DNA from 3 places in the Sporomusa intestinalis genome. Region 1 is predicted to be linked to each of the others. Evidence: riboswitches for the same ligand, from Rfam matches in the RefSeq annotation. Region 1 holds a riboswitch; each other region holds the start of a gene.
The links. Region 1 has a riboswitch for cobalamin ahead of ACZ481_RS04130 (TonB-dependent receptor plug domain-containing protein). Riboswitches for the same ligand answer to the same signal wherever they lie in the genome.
Positions count from the first base shown of each region.

Region 2: another riboswitch for cobalamin. It lies ahead of ACZ481_RS18445 (TonB-dependent receptor domain-containing protein); the one in region 1 lies ahead of ACZ481_RS04130 (TonB-dependent receptor plug domain-containing protein).
Region 3: another riboswitch for cobalamin. It lies ahead of ACZ481_RS13450 (OmpH/Skp family outer membrane protein); the one in region 1 lies ahead of ACZ481_RS04130 (TonB-dependent receptor plug domain-containing protein).

Region 1 is NZ_AP042390.1:895,182-899,892, reverse strand. Features, by position in the region: gene ACZ481_RS04130 (TonB-dependent receptor plug domain-containing protein) at 147-2,126, opposite strand; cobalamin riboswitch at 2,277-2,458, opposite strand; gene ACZ481_RS04125 (TonB-dependent receptor plug domain-containing protein) at 2,643-4,613, opposite strand.
Region 2 is NZ_AP042390.1:3,914,008-3,921,609, forward strand. Features, by position in the region: gene ACZ481_RS18445 (TonB-dependent receptor domain-containing protein) at 1-3,971, opposite strand, end outside; cobalamin riboswitch at 4,112-4,295, opposite strand; gene ACZ481_RS18450 (Arc family DNA-binding protein) at 4,762-4,944, shown strand; gene ACZ481_RS18455 (hypothetical protein) at 5,543-6,424, shown strand; gene ACZ481_RS18460 (site-specific DNA-methyltransferase) at 6,447-7,602, shown strand, end outside.
Region 3 is NZ_AP042390.1:2,857,250-2,864,851, reverse strand. Features, by position in the region: tRNA gene ACZ481_RS13455 (tRNA-Val) at 150-226, shown strand; cobalamin riboswitch at 471-751, shown strand; cobalamin riboswitch at 1,234-1,416, shown strand; gene ACZ481_RS13450 (OmpH/Skp family outer membrane protein) at 1,700-2,161, shown strand; gene ACZ481_RS13445 (hypothetical protein) at 2,354-3,796, shown strand; gene ACZ481_RS13440 (TonB-dependent receptor domain-containing protein) at 3,870-7,602, shown strand, end outside.

The DNA.
Region 1 (4,711 bases):
TAATACCATTTGTGACAGGAGTTGTCAAACACCTTCGGTTTTGATTTGATGTAACCTTACATTAAAGAGGTAGAGGCAAAACACAACCTCTTAGTATAATCAGAAACTATTTTTGGGTCTTATATCAAATCACTTTGGCTGTAACCTCAAAAGGAATATTTCACGCCTAACTGATAATTGCGGGCTGGCATGGGGAACGAGCCAAGTTGGGAATCTCCCACTAATTCATAATCTTGATTTGTTAAGTTATTAACTTTGAAATAGGCGCGGGCATGCTTATCAATAGAATAATTCATAGCCAGATCCACAATCCAGTAGCGTGAAGAGGTAAACCTCGTTGCACTGCGCCCGGTAGCCCCCGTGCCATCAATATCAATATTCCATTTTTCATCGGCATAGCTAACCCCTAGCCGGTAACCGTTTGGCTGCGAGTTTTCCGGGTCCTGAATATAGGCAGCACCAGTTTTTTCCTCAACCTTTAAATAAGAATATCCTGTCATAACAGTCCAGAGTGGCGAAATAGCCCGCCGTAATTCTATGTCGACACCCTTTTTGCGTAATTCGTTGATGTTGGACGGTGTATATACAGTTGTAGAGATACCGCTGTCATCATATGTATATGAGCCCCAGTCAATTGCATCGTGCAGCTTGCTTTGGAAATAACTGGCCTTAACATATGTCCGCTTATCCAATTTTTTATTGATGCCTATTGTCGTCGTATAGCCGGTTTCAGGTTTTAGGTTGGTATTGCCGACCAGCTTGTATCGGTAGATTTGCCCTCCATACTCATACTCACTACCCTCCTCCGGCCAGAATAAATCATCTACCAGCGGCGCATTAAAAACCTTGCCCCACGATATGTACATGTCTGTGGTTTCATCCATCTGGTAGTTCAATGAAGCCCGCGGCGTTGCCTTGGAACCGAACGTACTATGGTGGTCATACCTGATGCCTGGAGTCAGAATCCATTTGTCATTTAGCTGCATCCGGTCTTCCAAGTATGCTGCCTTATTGGTAATTTCCTGATTACCCATTGAGGTGTGCTGCACCCGGGTATTGCGCCATTCCACGCCCCCGACCAAAAGGTTTTTGTCATCTAGGTGCCAGCCATCCTGCCAGGCAATGCCGGTTTCCTTATTGTTGTACATCGAATCCTCATCGGTATCATGCAATTCATACTTATGATAATTTTGGTACAAGCGCAAGTATCCCGGGGTTGTTGATGATTTATCCATATTATATGTCAAATCCCAGTTATTGGTAAGCGTATCTAAATACGCACTGGGATTATGGTTTATAAAACCAAGTGGCTTATAAGGCTGCCCCTTATGGTCGTCAGCATGCTCCGCGCTGAATGTCAGTGAGGTCGTGTCGCTTAATTCCCTGTCAATACGGATTGTCATGTTTTTCTGATCATACGCGCTGTTCGGCATATCTTTTACGGTGCCAAATTTAAAATCTTTATAGGCAGAGTGATCCTGCTCTTCTTTCCCTGCTGTAATAAACCAGTTCCAGCCTTCCTCAGCGCCTGCTGTGGTAAGCTCATACTGCCTATACCCCCAGGAGCCGGCTCCGATATCAAGAGTCGAACGACTTTCGCCGCCTTGCCGGGTAATAATATTAATAACACCACCTACAGCGTCTGAGCCATATATTGCTGACGCCGCTCCTTTTACGATCTCAATGCGCTCAATATTGCTTAGGGAGGGAAGAACATTTAGATTGTAGGTCGCCTGACCATGGCCTGGTTTCTTATTTAAATTCACCCGACGTCCATCAATCAGGATGAGCACCCGCTCATCACCATTGAGGCGGACATATTCTTCCGCCCCCGGAAAACCCTGCTGTCGTATTTCAACGCCATTGGCATGTTTTAACACATCGGCCAGGCTCTTATAATGTCCGTTTTCAATCTCCTCTCTATCGATGATTGAAACATTAGCCGCTGCCTGGGAAAGCTTGGTTGGTACCCGATTGGCTGTAACCACTACCTGATCAAGCACATATGCATCCACTTCTTCGGCGTAGGAAACCCCTGGCCACTGTGTTAAGAGCGTGCCGGCCACCATAGCACACAGCCAGGCATGCCTTTGCCTGTTCGGCTTGTTCGACTTTCTTGTTTTCACACATCTCATCTCCATAACAATTTATAATTCCTGCAGAACGGGTGCAGTAACCGTCGAAAGGATAAGACCAAATAAAAAACTCCCAATATATTATTGGGAGAACATAGATACATTAAGTATTCGCATCCCCTCCCCATCGCTCGTAGGTTAAACGGTGATTTGCAATAGGCAGTTCTCCTGGCTCCGGATCATCGCTCGTCCAAACCTTCCCAAGACCTTCGTCTCAGTGGCATCTCTTGGATTCACTCCCCATTACAGTGGCGGGACCGCGCCGGTATTGCACCGGACTTCCCTATTAAGCCCTTACGGGCACCTATTGATCATATTAAATTTTCTGTAAATATCATGTTTAATATTACCATTGCCGCTTAGGGTTGTCAAACATATTTCTTCCGGTTAATACAATTCCAATATTCCGGCCCATGACTGCGGGGATCATCCCTGTTCCGTGCCGTCCCCTGTGCTAAAAACAAATACCAGCACTTTAAACGGCTGGTATTTGCCCATAATATAATATTAGAACTTATATTTATAACTCAGCATGTAATTAATGGGGGTTGTGTAATAGGCCGAACTGGTATGGTTGACATTGTCCTGCCTGTCCAGCACATTATCAATACTCAAGTTAATTTCACTGACTGCGTCAACGGCATAATTGACATGTAAGCTTGTTAATAAATAAGGCTTGGTTTCAAAAGAGTGCGCATTGCTTGGCGTAAGCACCCGCTTGGCCAGGTAATTCGCCGAGAGGCTGGCCGTCCATTTATCCATCTGGTACGTAGCCCCGCCATTGAGCTGCAGCCGGCCGAAGTTTCTGTCCCAATAGGTTTTAACGCCGGTTTTTTCGGATTTTGCCCTGCCCTTGGGATCACTGTAGGTCAGCCCGTACTGGTAAGACCAGCCGTTATGTCCCTGAATATCGGCGCTTAACTCGATCCCCGTATTTTTCAGATCCTCATTGACGGCGTAATATTTGTCAGATTGTTTGCTAAAGCTGATATTATCCTCAATCTCATAATTAAATAGTGCCGCCCGCCATTTGTGGTTATTATGATTTTTCTTCCAGCCAACTTCATAATGAATACCGGTCTGGGGCCGAAGATTGGGGTCGCCGACCACCATAGTACCGCCAGTGGAGTACATCTGGCCAAAAGTTGGCATTACATAGGACTGGCCAATGCTGGCATACACACTGGCGTCGGCCGACAGCTTATGGACAAACTGTCCCTGGGCGCTGAAGTTGTGATAATTTTTATCTTCGGCAGCCCCGCCTGTCCAGCTTTTCCGGGCACTGAGCGTAAAGGTATCGGCCTCCCGCAGAGGCGCTTCCCATTGGCCGTAAAGGGAATAATTATTGCGCTCATAGCGGGTGCTTTCTTTCACTTCCGGCGTATAGCTCTCATTTTGATAGGTTGCGCCAAATAACAGCGTACTGCCGCTCGTCTGCCAGATATTTTGCAGGTCGAAACCATATGTGCGATTCTTCTCCTTGGAATCTTTCCATTGCGGATATTTGTCGCTCTCGCCGGTTGAACTGTAATAGTCCATCCCGGTAGAATGCAAACTGTTGGCATTATAGTATAGATTGCCTTTTAAATCGCCCTGCTTCACATTAAGCTGCACAAAATCCTTGGTATTATCGTGCCGGCGATTGTAGCGCGCCTTGTCATCAATAAAATAAGGATAATCATATTTAGCGTCATAGCCTTTACCAAAGGTATAGGTAAAGCGGCTGACTGATTCATTATGACTGTACATTAAGTCCACATTTTCATCAAAAACATAATTGAGGGTAATATTATTTTTCTCCGAACCATTAAATGCATTATACATTTCCGGAGTGGCCAAGTTGGAAGAAACTTTGCCAACATCGCCCCACTTATCATAGGTATAGCTGAAACCCAGCTTACCGGCCTGCGTCGTCAGCGCATAGTTTTGCTGCCCCTTGTTGCCGCCGCCGACAGTAACGGTGTTCGGCATTTCCTTCTTTGTGATAATATTGATAACACCGCCGGTAGCCTCGCTGCCATATAAAACAGACCCGCCGCCCTTGACCACCTCAATGCGTTCCACGTTTTCCAGAGGCATATCCTCGAGATTATACAACCCTCTTAAATTGGCCGGCGTGCCGTTGATTAGCAGCAGTGTTCCTTTTTCCACACCCCTGATACTAATTTTACTGGTCATAGATCCCAGCGAAGCCCCGCCGGGGCCTTTGGCCTGGTAAATCACGCCGGTGGCCATGGCCAATGCCTGCTGCAGGTTTCGGGCGCCGGTGTTCTGTAACTGTTCGCTGGTATATACGTCAGTTGCCGCCCCGATATCCAGGTCCTTTTTTTCATAGCGCTGCGCCGTAACCAAAATCGTGTCCCAGACATATTCCTCTGTAGCTTCGATATCCTCCGCATGGGCAGGCGAAGCCAGCGCCAGTGTGGAAAACAACAGTGCCGCTAAACCAATGTTTCTGTTGTGCTTGCTTACTCTCATTTTTCTCTTCTCCTCTTACTTAGTCTACCTTTGCTATTAGTTGCTTGCGCTAGCCCTTATGGCAGCCGGCAATTTGGGCCACCGTCCGGCATTACCCG
Region 2 (7,602 bases), 2.5 Mb from region 1:
TAGGGATAGGGCGAGCCCAGCTTGTAAGGATCGGGGTCCGGCATACCCATATATTTGTACATGTCGCCCCAGCCCAGGATCTTGGTCCGGGTCCAGGTCGCCGCCAGCTGCAGGTCCCAGCGGTCCCACGTAAACTGGCCGGCCAGTTCCACGCCGCTGGCCTTGCCGTCGCCGCCGTTGGTGTAGAACGCGGTGCCCATCGGCGTGGTATTCAGCAGCATCAGGTTATTAGTATGATTGGAAAAATAGGTCATGGTAACCTCGGCCTGGGCGGCCAGCGCCCTACCCTGCCAGGTAACGCCGGCATCCCAGTTCAGGCCATGCTCAAAGTCCGGCGGCGGGAAGCTTTGCGGCGGTGGCTGCATCGAACCGCCATCGCCGAAGATTTCATAGAAATTGGGGAAGTGGTGGAAAGTACCCCAGCTGCCGCGCACGGTCCAGTGGTCGTCGAGGGCCTTTTTCGCCCCCAGGCCAAAGGAATATTTCCAGGCATCCTTACCGTCTTCTTTGTAGGCCGTCATATCGAGCTTATCCAGCTTCAGAACCGGGGTGAGCTGGAAGGTGCCGGCGCGGTTGAGCTGCATCGTATCCTGCAGTTGAAGGTGCCAGCGGTCAATCTGGTAATATTTCAGCCATTTATAGGCGGCAACTGAGGTTTTTCCCTCCACATAACCGGCCAGCCCTGATAAATCGTTATCCATTTTCTCGCGCGAATAGCCGGCATAGAATTCCAGTAGATGGCTGTTGCCCAGTTTCCAGGCCGCGTCCAGGACCCCGCCGTAGCGTTCGCTCCGGAGGTTGCTCCAGGCCTGGCCGGGATAATAGGACTCATGGGCGATCTCCTGCAAGCCGCTGCGCCATTGTTTCTCCGAGTCCCGCCAGTCCAGCCGCCAGCCCCAGTCCAGGTTGCCGGCCTGCTGCCGCCGGCCCACCGCCAGGTCGGTCTGCCTGATCTCCTGATAGGAAGGATGGGCCAGCCTGGCCCGGGGCTCGGGGTTAATATACCCAGGGTCGTCACTGTGCTCGTTGCCGGCAGACCAATAGGGGAAATGGCGGAAGTGGTCCTTGACCGCTAGCTTGACCTGCCAGTTCTCATCCTGCCATTTGAGCAGGCCGTCGGTCAGGTGATAGTCATTGTCCCGCCGGGTCCGCCGCTCAGCCGTCAACGGCCCTGCTCCGTACGGGGTCTGGGGATGGTAGCGGTTGGTATAGCTGAAATCGCCATCACTCTGGTCGCGGTTGACGGCCAAGAGCAAGCTGCCCTCACCCAGTGGAGCCGCAACCTCCAGGTTGCCCTTGTAGCCGCCGAAGGAGCTCAGGCCGGCCGCTACGGAGCCGCCGCTGTCCCGGGGCTTTTTGGTGACAATGTTAATCACCCCGCCCATGGGAGCGCCCGCGAACCGGGCCGGGACATACCCGCGGTAGACCTCAATGCGGGCCACATTGTCCACAGGAATGGCCGACAGGTCGACGCCGGTCTCGGAGGTCAGGTTCATCTCCACGCCGTCCAGATAGATGCCGACCTGGGCGGCGGTGCTGCCCCGGACCCGGGCCAGGCTATAGTTGCTAGTGCCCCGGACCTTCTGGATGTGGATGCCAGGCACAGTTTCGAGGTAATCAGGCAACGTCTTCTGCTCGCCCTGGAAGTCTTCCGGCCGGATGACCGACACGGTGCCTGGCGAGAGGTCCCGCTCCCATTCCGGGCGCGGGGCCTCTACAGTCACCGGCGCCAGTGCGTAGTCCGCATCTGCGGCCAGGGTGGCAGATGCAAGCGGGCTGCTCGCTGGTGCAGCGGCTTTAACCGGCACCGGACCGCCAGATCGCCGTGTGCCGGCCGACGCAGCCACGGTTGCCTGGCTGTCCGCAGGCTGATTATGGTCAGGTGCGGCCTCCGGCTGTAGGGCGGCGGCTTCGTCTGGCGCATTTGCCCGACTGCCAGCGGCCGTCGTCGTCATAGTGGCAGCTGCCAGGCTGTTAGCCGCAGGCACAGCAGCCATTACCGGTTGAACAACCGCCGCTTTGCCACCTTTGGCCGGTAGGCCCCACCTCCAGGCCAGGCCGCCGTTGAGCTGCCAGTCCTGCCGGACATCACCGCCGGTGGACTTACTCACCTCCAGAAAGGCCGTGCTGTTCCGGGCAGTGTTCAGCCTGGCACCCAGGCTGAACTCCAGCCAGGTGTCCTGGCCGGCCACTCGCAGGGCCTCGCGATCACCGGAGTACCGGGCTTCCAGCTTGCTGCTGCCGAAGTCATGGCGGGCGATGAGCCGGACATAGGCCTGGCCGCGCTGCCGGTCATCGCTAAAGGCCTTGCCCACAGCTACACCGAGATGGCCGACTACCGGCCGGTCGGCGGTCTGACTGACAGTCAGCTGGTTAGGCAAAGTATAGGTGACCTGGTCGATCCGGCCGATGGCTAAGCCAACCTGGGGTTCCACATACCAGTCGTTGGCCAGGTCCCGGCGGTAGCCGTAGCGGGCGCTGAGACCGCTGGCCCAGCTGTCATAGCGGGCGGTGTTGGCACTGTCGCTGTCATAGAAATGGTAGTCGTTTTCGATTTTGGTCATCCGGGCCGCCAGGTCGAGGTAGCGGCCGTTGTGGCCGGTCCAGGAGGCATAGGCGCCAAGGCTAGTGCCTGTCAGGTCTCCCCGGCCGGTGACGTAGGTGGTAGCGGCATTGCTTCGTCCCAGCAGCAGGCCATAGTAGAGGGTGCCACGATAGAAGTCGCCCTCCCGGGCTTTATCAAACCCGGCTAGCAGCCCGTCATAGCTTTGGCTGCTGCTGCGCCCGTAGGCGCCCTGGTTGTTGAGCTTGCCCCGGTAGGTATGGGCCCAGACGTTTTCGGTTACCGGATTGTCCCCCGCGGAGGCCGGGGATAGCGTGTCCTGACGGTAGTGACGGGTATGCAGTTCATCCATACGGTGGAAGAGATTGCCCTCTTCCCTGCGCCAGACATTGCGGAAAGCCAGCTGGGCATCCCTGGCCATTTTGCCGGATTCGGAGATGACACCGGTGTTGTAGGCTTTGAGGGCCACGAGCACGGCCTTGCCAGCCTGCAGGTTGTTCCAGTCGATGACCGGCACCAGTTCGTAGAGCCGCAGCGGCCCATCCATCAGGGAGGCCTGCCCCACTACGTTGACCTTGCTGTAATCGGCAGCGCTGAAATCAGCGGCGATGTAATTCTTATAATTATCTGAATCAACATAATCCAAATCCAAGGTCTTGCGTTCATAAATCCCGCCGGCGCCACTGACCAGTTCCTTCCAGGCCGGGTCATAGGCCGACTGAATATATACCGTGCCGCCGGCACTATCCAGTTGTCTGACAGTGATGCTCGCCCCGGTAAGACCACCACTGCCACCCCTTTGTTTTACATTGGTATTGATGCGAAAGACAGTATCGCCAGTCAGTGTCAATTTATCCATGGTAAAATGATAGCCACTGATTCTGTTTTGCGTGTTGTCATACCCGTCAGGATACTGAACCGAAGGGGGATAAACTAGGGCCTGCCGGCCGGCCAGATCCAGCATACTGCCGGCGTTGAGGGTCAGGTCGCTTACGGTTGTATACACGGCCGCAGAAGCAGTTGCCGGTGTCCGCATATCCAGGGGCCGCCAGCGTTCACCGGTATTGACAACGATAGCGGTAAGATATTTTTTCAGCGTGGTCGCCAGGTTCCCGTTGCCACCGTCCGTAGTGGTGGATGTCCAGGTGGCGTAACCGTCCACCTCGCCCAGGAAGGTCCAGGTATTCTTTGTATCGTCTGGCGGTGAAAAGGCAGCTACTGTGGGAATCAGTGGTGATGTTAAGCTCAGAATTACCAGCCAACTCAGACTGAGGGCCAGGTGTTTGGCCCCGCGCCCGCCGCTGCTGCTGCGAACTGATTTTATCCGGCCGGTGTTTTTCGCCAGCTCCGATACTACCTGCCAGCAGGCACGGGCCCGGTTCCAAATGATTTTATATGTATGGTTCAAAGATGATCAGTCCTTTGTTTTTTCCTTATACTTTTGTTTACATGCACTAAAAAAACACTCCCGCAAAGAGAGTGTCATGCCAATTCGCCGGATTTTTCCGGTAATTTTTCATAATCTCCTCCCTGTCCGCGCAGGTACACATGGCGATTGCCGGACAGGCAGTTCTCCTGACTCCGGTTCATCACTTATCCCGCACCTTCCCCAAGCCTGAGGCTAAAGTGGTATATATGCGGAACTGCTCCCCGTTACAGTGGCGGGACCGTGCCGGCCTTTAACCGGCTTCCCTATTAAGCCCTTACGGGCACCTATCCCCTGGATATATACAATTGTCTCTTTTGCTTCACCCTATGCAGTATGGTCCAGAATTATTACTTTTTTTCTTTCCTCTTTTCAGGTAACGACAACAGTTTTTCTACAGATTCTTTTATTAGCTTTACCGCTGTAACAATGGTCCTGCATTTTCTTAGCACCTACATTGAAGTCAGCCACCAACTGCGGTTGATGTAACGCAGTATCAATTCCAGTGTCCTTCAGACACATTCCTAGATAGGCTTTCCCTTTTTTTACAGGATAAAGAGTTTACACCCGTTGTCTAAACTGCTCTTTTATACGCCTCCTTTCTGTAGAGCGGGACTCAAGTCGACCAAGCCACTTCATTCCCAATGTAGGCACCCTCATGTTCCATAATACATCTCAATCATATCATGCCGTCATTTTGCCGCCAATATGCCTTTTGCATCTCTTTTAATATACAGTTATTGTAATTAGACTCTATCGGAGGGGAATTACAATGTCATCAAATACGTCTAAGTTTACACTTCGTATCGACCAACAGATACTTGAAAAATTCCGCTATATTGCTGACAATAACTTCAGAACAGTCAATAAGGAACTAGAAATGATTATAAAAGCTCATATAACTGCATACGAAACAAAGAACGGGCAAATTAAGATTGATTTAAATACAAAATAAATTCTTGCGACTTTTTTTAACCCACATTCCGCAAGTTAAATTAATCCAAATTAAATTAAAGAAAAAAGCAACTCCAAACGACCAATGTCAAAAATTATGTTTGATTGCTTACTCGAATCCGAAAGTATCCTGTCAATTTTGAACTCCGCCCAAAATTGATTTTCATGAGTATTTATGAATCAGAGAGAGACCAAATATTGCTAGGCTTATTTCCCTTACTGATATTTTAATGTGTCGCTAGATTATCAGTCGGCAGGTCGGATAAAGCCCGAAGATAATAATAAATTTACGGTTTGCGATTATTTTAAAGTATCTTTTGATTACTTGGTAGAATGTTTGAATGATCCAAGAAGATGATAACAATTTCCAAGTAAAAAAGTGCCTAAAACATCACTGCTCGTAAATGAGGAGGGGGGGGTTTTAGGCATTTTTAAAATACTTTAAAATACTATATAACACATACGTTTTAAGCTTGCTTCCTCTACAATCGAGACATTCAATTAATGGCTTTATTGCATTATGACAACTTATAAAATGCAGGGAATGTGCAACTTTTTGCCGAATAATCCTGATAGGTCAATTAATGGGGGGGCTAATAATGGTTGATACAAAAAGAAAATCTTTAGCTGATTATAAAATTGATGGTCATAATTGGATTACGTTAGCTTCAGGCGAATATTATCCTGATATATTAAAAGATGCTTGTGAATTGTACAAGCCTGTATTAGTTATGTTTGGTCAACTTTTAAAATCATCTGAATCTTCGGTTCGATTATTTTTGCAAATTGCAGATGTTCCAGATGGTTGGATGAGGATTCAGCTTTCGCGGGTTTTTAGAAAGTATGTTAGCCCTGAAACGCCCGTTGAAATGCTGAAGAAGAAAACAAAAGCAAATGAAATATGTGAACAATTTGGCTCTGGCTTTAGGCCAATTCATGAGGTTCAAGCTGCATATATGGCACGTCCGATACCAGATGAAGCTATTTGTGCTATACTTTGGGAGTATAAAGACCGTGGTAAAAAGGGTTATGACTTGACAGAACGCTTCTTTTCAATTTTTCGGTTGCACTTTCCTGACTTGGATGTAACAGGACCAGAGCGAGCAGGTAAAGATATCTTACTAGGTAATGTATTTAATAATTATCCAAATCCAAGTCGCCCTGTAGACTTTGTTATTCGTAACAAAGACACAAAAGAGATATTGGCTATCGGGTTAGCCCGGTATGATGGTGATAGAGGTGGAGCACAGGAAGATGATCGCACAGGTGGCTACACTAGCTGTGCTGATGAGATTCTTAATTATGCTAAGACGAATAACTTAAAAACGAAAGTAATCTTTTTAAACGATGGACCGGGATTACTACTAGGCTCAATGTGGGATGACTATGTAAAACTTGAGAATAGATGGAGTGGTAAAATTCTGGTTGCTACTCTTCGTATGATTCCAGAGAGAGTTGAAATTGATTGGTTAAACTCATAATCGTATTACGGGGGAGATAGGCGTGGCTACTGGAATACCAAAAAATAAATGGACAAGTAATATAGTTCCCTTTGCTACACAAGTGGGGGGCTTAGATGTTACGCTTTCCTATGTAGGCAAGCGTAGTGAAGGAGAAATTTTAAGCACCGAGAGGGCTAGTTTAACTACGATTTGGCAAGGGGAAAATCAAAAGAATCGCCTATACTACGGCAATAATCTAAATATTTTAGCTTCTCTCCTCGATGACGAATCGGTAAGAGGTAAGGTAACACTCGTTTATATTGACCCGCCCTTTGCAACTAATAGTGTGTTTCAGTCTCGCTCACAGAATGATGCTTATTCTGACTTGCTAGTTGGTTCACATTATATTGAGTTTTTGCGGGAAAGGCTTATTTTGATTAGAGAATTGCTTGCAGATGACGGTTCTATTTATATTCACTTGGATGATAATATGGCATTTCACATTAAAATTATAATGGATGAGATTTTCGGAAGTTCTAACTTTCGAAACTGGATTACTCGAAAAAAGTGTAATCCGAAAAATTATACTCGTAAGACTTATGGCAATGTCACAGATTACATTTTGTTTTATTCAAAGACCGATAATTATACTTGGAATCGCTCTTACGAGCCATGGACACAAGAACGTATTGAAAGAGAATATAATTATACTGAAGAAGGCACTGGTAGACGATATAAAAAGGTTCCTATTCATGCACCTGGAGTTCGAAATGGTGAAACAGGTATGATGTGGCGCGGTATGAATCCTCCCCCCGGAAAACATTGGCAATATAAGCCTTCTACACTTGATGAAATGGAGGCACGAGGAGAAATCCACTGGTCTTCTACTGGAAATCCACGCCGCAAAGTATACATTGACCAAAGTAAAGGGGTTCCCGTTCAAGATATTTGGCTTGAATTTCGGGACGCTCATAATCAAAACATTAAAATTACGGGCTATCCCACAGAAAAAAATCCTGATATGCTAGCTCGAATTATTGAAGCGTCTTCAAACCCCGGTGATATAGTCATGGATTGCTTTTCGGGCTCTGGAACAACATTAGCCGTTTCGTCTAAACTAGGACGTAATTGGATAGGAATTGATAATAGCTCAGTAGCTATTACTACAACCTTACGGAGATTAACTAATGGGCTTGAACGCATGGGAGATTTTGTAG
Region 3 (7,602 bases), 2.0 Mb from region 1:
GACGATGCCCGTTAGGGTATCGTCGTTCTTATGTCTCAACAAAACGCCACTGCGCCAGTAGCGTTTGCCTGTTTCTGGCCGGACAAAATTAAGGCCTAATTAATGCTTGACTTTTGCCTGCAATCTTACTATAATATGTTATGTGCTACGGGATTATAGCTCAGTTGGTTAGAGTACTACGTTGACATCGTAGGGGTCACTGGTTCGAGTCCAGTTAATCCCACCAGGGAATGCAAAAGCTGCCGAGAGATCGGGAGCTTTTTATTTTAGCTCTTTCATCTCGCCCAGGATCTGTTGCAATAATGCTTCCATCCGTTCACCACCCTAAGGCTATTATAGCCCGTCCGGGCGGGGGCAGGCAAGCGGAAACTGCCGCTTGCCGCAAGAGTACCTGTCTAAAAAACCTATTGACAAAACATTACAAAAGTGGTATTGTCAGAATTAGGAAATCACACTACTTAAAACAAAAATAAATACAATAAGATGCAGGTGCCCGCAAGGGCTTTATAGAAAAGCCGGTTGGAAGCCGGCGCGGTCCCGCCACTGTAATGGGGAGCAAAGCCATGTTTTATACCACTGCGACGCCTCAAAAAGAGGCTAGTGCCGAACACGCACGAGTTGACGGTGCGACGCCTCTAAAGGAGGCTAGTGCCGAACACATATGTGTCGACGGTACGACGTCTCTGTCGTGGGAAGGTTTGGTGGAGCGATGACCCAGAGCCAGGAGAACTGCCTGCATGACAATCACCGTTGACCTGCGAGCGATAGGGAGGGGATTAGTGCGTGTTTTGTGCCGGCAGTTTTTTCCGGGCTACAAGCAGAAGCCTTCCTTACGTGTTGTTATCACAGGAGGCTTCTTTTTATTTGCCATTGTGAACATACAATAGAAAACTTGTGAAGGGATAACGGATTTTTCGCACCCAGCCATGTTGCGTTACGACACAGTTGTATCATAATTGCCGTACCAAACGGCAATTATTGTCATAGTGCGTACAGGTAGTCCGCCTGCCGGGAGAACTGCCTGTACGGACATCTTTGCCAGACCTGCGGCAACAGCAGGGCAGCTTACGGCGGCTATCATGCCAACGCCGGCCGTCGTAAGCCCTGGCTATTTACCGGCCCAGCCTACAACAGGTAGCGAACAAAGGAGGTACAGGGAAGCAGCCGGACAGCGATATCAGTCAAAACCGGCAGTCATATTCTGCGGCCAGTTTGCATAGGCTGCAACGAACAACATCATTATGTGGGATAGGTGCCCTGCGGGGCTTAAAAGGGAAGACCGGTGAAACACCGGCACGGTCCCGCCACTGTAACGGGGAGCGAACTGCAGACAGAGCCACTTAAGCAACTGCTTGGGGAAGGCGCAGCCAGCAATGACCCGGAGTCAGGAGACCTGCCTTATCCAGCAATCGCCTATAGTACCTGCGAGCGACAGGGAGGAGATTACGTGGAACCGGGGTCCCATTGCGGCCGGTCAGCGTAGCACTCCCGCTAAGGGAGTCTTTTTATCCTGACAGAAAGGTTAACTTTCCCTGGATAAGGGCAACATCGGCTTCCGCTTTCGCCACAGGCTCGGCGCAAGCCGTGTTTTCTTTATTGTTATTTAGCTGCTGGATTGTCCGGCCCTATGGTACAGGACAGCCGGCGTACAAGCCTGGCTTGTACAAACAAATTTAGAGATTAGATGAGGATACAACCCATGAACAAAACACGCGCAATCTTAGCCCTGCTTATTGCCGCCTGCTTTCTGGCCGGACTGTTAGCTCCCGCGCCGGCGCTGGCCGCCAAAGCCAGGACCAAAGCCAAAGCCAAGACCGAACAAACCGTCGGCTATATCAACCGCCAGCAGGTTTTCGCCGCCTACCCCGGCATTGAGGACCTGATGCAGCGCATCCAGCGCCTGCGGGCCGAGGCCCAGCAAGACTATGACACCAACGCCAAAGACCTGGCGCCGGCCGACAAACAGGCCTACAGTGACAAGCTGTCCCGCCAGCAGGCCCAGCGGGAAGACGAACTGATGAAACCGGTGGGCGACAAGATCGAAGAATCAATTGAGGCCGTTGCAAAAGCCAAAGGCCTGACCGTAGTGATTGACGCAGCAAATGTGATCTACGGCGGTATCGACATTACCGCCGACGTAATAACCAAGGTACAACAATAAGCAGCAGCGGCGACGGCGTAACTCAGCCTGTTCGTCCTGCCCGGGCGCGATGACGGCGTTCGGCAGGCTGCGATAAGGAAATCTAACAAGGAGGTGCGGTTTTTTTCGTGAGCACTAAGAAAAAGACCTCAGCAGCCCGCCAGCTGTTGACGGTCATACGGTAAACAGTAAAAAATGGGAGAGTGAAAACTTATGGCTAGTAAGGTAATGTATGGAACGTATACTTATACCGGTACTCCCAGAGGCGATGTCGGCACTGCCACATATCCCAATCCCAGTCCGCCTCCTGCCATCCTCGTGCATAAAGGAGTAAGAACGACCTATACCAATGCCGGGGGCAGTCCTTTCATCGGTTCTGATCCCAAACCATTATATTTCGAAAACGGCGCCGGACTCAACCGGGCCGCAGTGGCTTCCATCTCATGGGCAAGCGGCGTCGCCGTTTGCAACTGGCTGGTCTATGAAGCCGATGCCGATAATACTACTCCTTTTGTCTGGAACAACCCCGTGGCCGGGCCTGTCGTACTGACGGACGGCACCGTAAGCGTTACCAATCCCTATGCCCTCAAAACCAGAAGAATTAATGCCACGACAGTCGATATTTATTGCATCGACTATGACAACAGACTTGTCTTCCGCGTGCGCAGCAACGGTCCGAACGGCGATACCTATACGCCGCAGACTGGCTATTATCAATTCCCGGCGCTGACGGTCGGCAGCAACCAAACCTACGGCGTCGATCTGGATATCATCGGCGACTATGTCTATGCTGTATTCAATAGCGGCACGAACCTGACGGCCGGCGCGCCTAGCGCCAACTACCTGAACAGCACGATAGTACAACTGGATCTTGCGCTCAGCAGCCCACCGGTAGCCGTTAACGGCCCCTATGGCTCGTCAACAAGCGGCGGAGCGGCTCAAAATGCCTTCAGCATCCAGGCCTATAACGATGGTACGGACGACCATCTCATCCTGACTGCCGTTGGCGGCCCGCAGTTGGATCAGGCCTATCCGCCGAATTATCCCTTTAATTGGAACCCCGGTTCCCGTATCCAGAGGGTTGATCCAAGCACGCTGGCGGTCACTGACCTGCTCGTAGCGGCTCCTAATAATACCGATCCAGATAATGAAACTGACCGGTTCGATTTCCGGGCGCTGACCTTCAGCGCTGACGGGAATGACGCCTATATTCTTACCGGAAAGTTTACTGCTGGCTTTGCTGCCTTTAGCTACCGGCTGTATCAGACCGATTTGAGCACAGTTCTCGGGGCCGGCGGGGCGCTGATTTCGAGTATTGTTCCAATACCGGTGCAAGCTACAACCGACGGCGGCTACCTCTGGGGTTTGCTGTATTCGGAAAGCAATGCGAACACCTGGTTTGTCCGAGGCGAAGATTTGGCTATCTACAATTCCGGCGGCCAAGTCGCCGCTGCCACACTTGCCGATCTCACCACGTTTACCGGCGGGTCGGATTTCCCCGGCCTCAATTTCGTGACCATTTACGAAGACGAAGTGGCTGCGCCGCGAGCCTTGAAGGGCTATGTCGCGCCGGCGTTTGCCTCCAACTCGCCGGCGGCGTTGATCGAACGGGAAAAATTCTTAAAAGAAGTAGCCGCAGCCAAAGCCAAAAAATAACCCAAGGTTTCTCGTGGAGGGGAAGCAGTTCCCCTCCACAATTTTGAATTTTCATAGTGGGGAGAGAAAATTTTTGCAGAAACGAAAGAAACAATCCGGCGGGGCGCAGAAAAAAAGAGCGCTCCTGGCGGCCTGTGTATCGGCCGCCTTGCTTTATGCCACGCCGGCTCATGCGGCACTGCGGTTATATGATGAGGCCAACGTCACCCATCCCAATATCAAAGTGAACAATCCGACTGGGTTTACGATTGCCAGTGGCGAAACCTGGCGAACTTACTTCAATGCAGCAACCGGGAACGGGGAGAGTAGTGCGACGAAATATACCAATATTACCATTCAAAGCGGCGGGATTTGGCAGCCGCTGGATAGTAATAATCTTATTAATGTCGAAGGAACATTGACACTGGAAAAAGACGCAGTCCTTGACCTGTCCTATAAGTATGGACCCGAGAATTATCCAGCCAACGACTGGACGTCTAACCAGCTTATTCGAATGTTGAAGGCCGACACTGCAAATTCAGTGAAAACGGTTTTTCACGACGGGGCAATTCTACGGGTTAATATGTACAGTCACCCAGACATTGCCAGCGGCGCTTTAACCGATAGGTTCTTGTTTAAGAATCCGCAATTAGGGGACGATGCGGTCGACGTCAAGGTGCAGATCCGCTATAATAAAAGCTTTGGCGGCCCCGACCTTGCCGCTGGCGTAAAGCCTATGCTGCAGGGTTCAACGTCTGGTGCCGTCATTACTCTGAGTGCGATCAGTGACGAGGTAAAAGCCAAGATTGAGAGCGGCGACTTCACATTTACGGGAGAAAGCAGTTATATAGACAGTTCGCTGAACAAATACTTATTTACTCCGACCTTAACGGCAAGCGAGGTATCGGGCAGTGCGGGAAACTATAAACAAAGCTATGGTTTGAATTGGGCCGCCATCCGCAGCGATCTGGTTTCCCAGGGCGTATTCAGCGCGGCTAACGCCCAGCTTTCCATGCGCAATCTGTGGCGGATGGAAGACGGTCTATTCTGGAAGCGGGGCGAGGAATTGCGGGCGGCCAACCGGCTCGGGCAGAGCGAAGGGGCCGATGGGGCTTGGGGCCAAATCTGGCGCGGCAAGTATGATTTTGCCGGCGCCTACGGTTCCGACTTTGACCAGAGCTACAACGGCATTCAGGTCGGCTACGACAAACAGCGTGAAAGGGATTTTTACGGAGGCAGGCTACATACCGGACTTTTTCTTAGTATGTTAAACGCGGATGCTAATTTTCATCAGACGGACGACGGACTGTACAGCCGCGCCCACGGCGATCTGGAGAGCAAGGGTATCGGCCTTTATACCGCCTGGCAGGGCGACAAAGGGCATTATTTTGATTTTACCGTCCGGGGTTCTAAACTGAGCAACAAATACAAATTCTCCGACTCGGATGATAATTTGTATAACAACGATTACAGCACCTGGACCTATGGCGCCGGTCTCCGCTACGGCTTCCAAAAGGAACTGCCTAACGGCTGGTATCTGGAACCCCAGGCCGGCCTGACCTATGGCACGATGAAAAGCTACAGCTATATGCAGGACAACGGCATGCGGTATCGTCAGGAGCAGGTGGACATGCTTACCGGCCGTCTTGGCGTCACCGCCGGCCGGCACTTTGGCAGCGGCGGCAAGCGCGGCGTGCTGTATGCCAAAGCTGCCGTTAACCACGACTTCAAAGACGGCGGCTCGGCCTATGCCGATGCGATGATGTGGTCTCAAGAGGTTAATGGCGGCAATGGCGGCTATAAGCTACTCGCCACCCTGCCGGTCAACACCCTGGCCGGCAAGGACACCTGGTACGACTTTGCCATTGGCGCCAACTTGCAAACCGGCAAAGACCAGACCGCGTTCCTCGAACTGAGCAAAACCGCCGGCGGCAAGGTCAACACCGACTGGCAGGTCAACACCGGCCTGTCCTGGCGCTTTAACGGGCCTTCACACCAGGAACACGCGGCTGCTCAGACCGCGGCCTTTGACCGCAGCATGAATGCGCCGGCGGCGGGAGCGAGTTTTGCGCCGCCGACACCGGCGGCCCCGAGCGGAACCGCAGCGGCAGCCGGTGAAGAAGGACAGACAGCAGCGACCGGCCAGGCTACCGACGTAACCGGAACGGACACAACCGTTGCCGATGGCAGCCTGACAACACCGGCTGACCAAACGGCTGACCAGGCCGCCAACAAAATCCAGGTTAAGCAGGAAGAACCGGCCGGCCAGGAAGGACAAGCCGGCCAGACCGAACAAACTACCACCAGAGAACGCGGGACAGCAGAAGCTGGTTTTGCATTTTCCGCCGGGACGCCTGCTAACGGTACGGCCCAAACTATGGCCGACGGCGACCCCGGCAGCTACACCTTAGCCCCGCTGGTCGTCGAGGCCGCCCGCCCTGACTGGGAGAAAAAATTGTCGCCTGGCACCGTTTCGGTTATCCATGTGCCTGAATACAAGGGAGAAATGAAAAACCTGCCTGACCTGCTGCAGACCGTACCCGGCGTCTATATCCAGCGCCTGCAGGGCACCGGCCACTATACTGTGGCCCGCGTCCGGGGCTCAACCGGCGGCCAGGTTAATATCTATATGGACGGCGTATTGGTCAACTCCAGCGCGGATTCGGCCGTCGACCTGTCCATCATTCCCATTGAAAACGTTGAACGCATCGAAGTCTACCGCGGTTATGTCCCGGCCCGCTTTGCCGGCGCGCCCATCGGCGGCGCCATCAACATCGTCACCAAAAAGCCCCAGGACGTCAGAGGCAGCGTTACGCAGGGCATGCGCTCCTTCGGCGGTTATACCGGCAACCTCGAACTGACCGCACCGGTCGGCAGCGGCAGTATGCTGTTCGCCGTCAATCGGGATCAAGCCAAGGGGGATTTCCGCTATACGAATTTGTATAAAGGCGCGGTATACGAGCCCCCCACTCAGGACCGCCACCGGCAGTACAACGACTACCAGAACACCGACGCCCTTCTCAAATGGCAGGATGACAACTGGTTCGCCAAGCTGACCTGGCAGAAGAATACAACCAGCTTCCCGGAATCGACTAATATTATAGGCGCCGATGTGCCGGATGACGAACTGGCAAGCACGCCACATTCCCCCACTTGGTTTCAATACCGGGCGCGGCAGCTGGAGACCACCAAAAGTGAATTTCAGTTCGGCCGGCGGCAGACCGCCGCTAATCTGGAGTGGGGCTGGAAGCTGGGCACCTCCTATCAGCTGAAAGAAGCCGCCAGTTCCCAGACTAAGAACTGGGATAACAGCGCTTTCCTGACGGTCGACAATGAGTTCCGCGACCGCCGCTACGAAGGCAGCATTGACGGCAGCTGGCAGGCAAGCAAGAGTCATTTGGTGGAATTCTTGTTCAGCGCCTCCCGGGAGACCATGGATGTCAGCACCTCTAATGCGGAAATGTGGCCGCCCGCGGTTGACACGTCGGGTAATCTCATGGGCAAATACGCGAATTTGTTCAAACCGCATTATGAGAACAAAAACTATCACTTCCAGGTGCAGGACACCATGACGCTGAACCGCAGCGGCAGCCTGTTCTTTACGCCGGTGCTACGGGCGCAGAAGATGGACATGGACATCGCTGCCAACGACCCTGATATGAACAGCTGGAAATATTCCTACGGCCTGGGGCTGAAGAAGGTGCAGAACGAACACTGGACCTTCCGCGGCACCTACGGCACCTACTACAAATTCCCCACCTGGTATGAGCTGTTCGGCGACGGCGTCAACGTCAAATCCCGCTGGGAGAAATATTCGACCGTGGCCG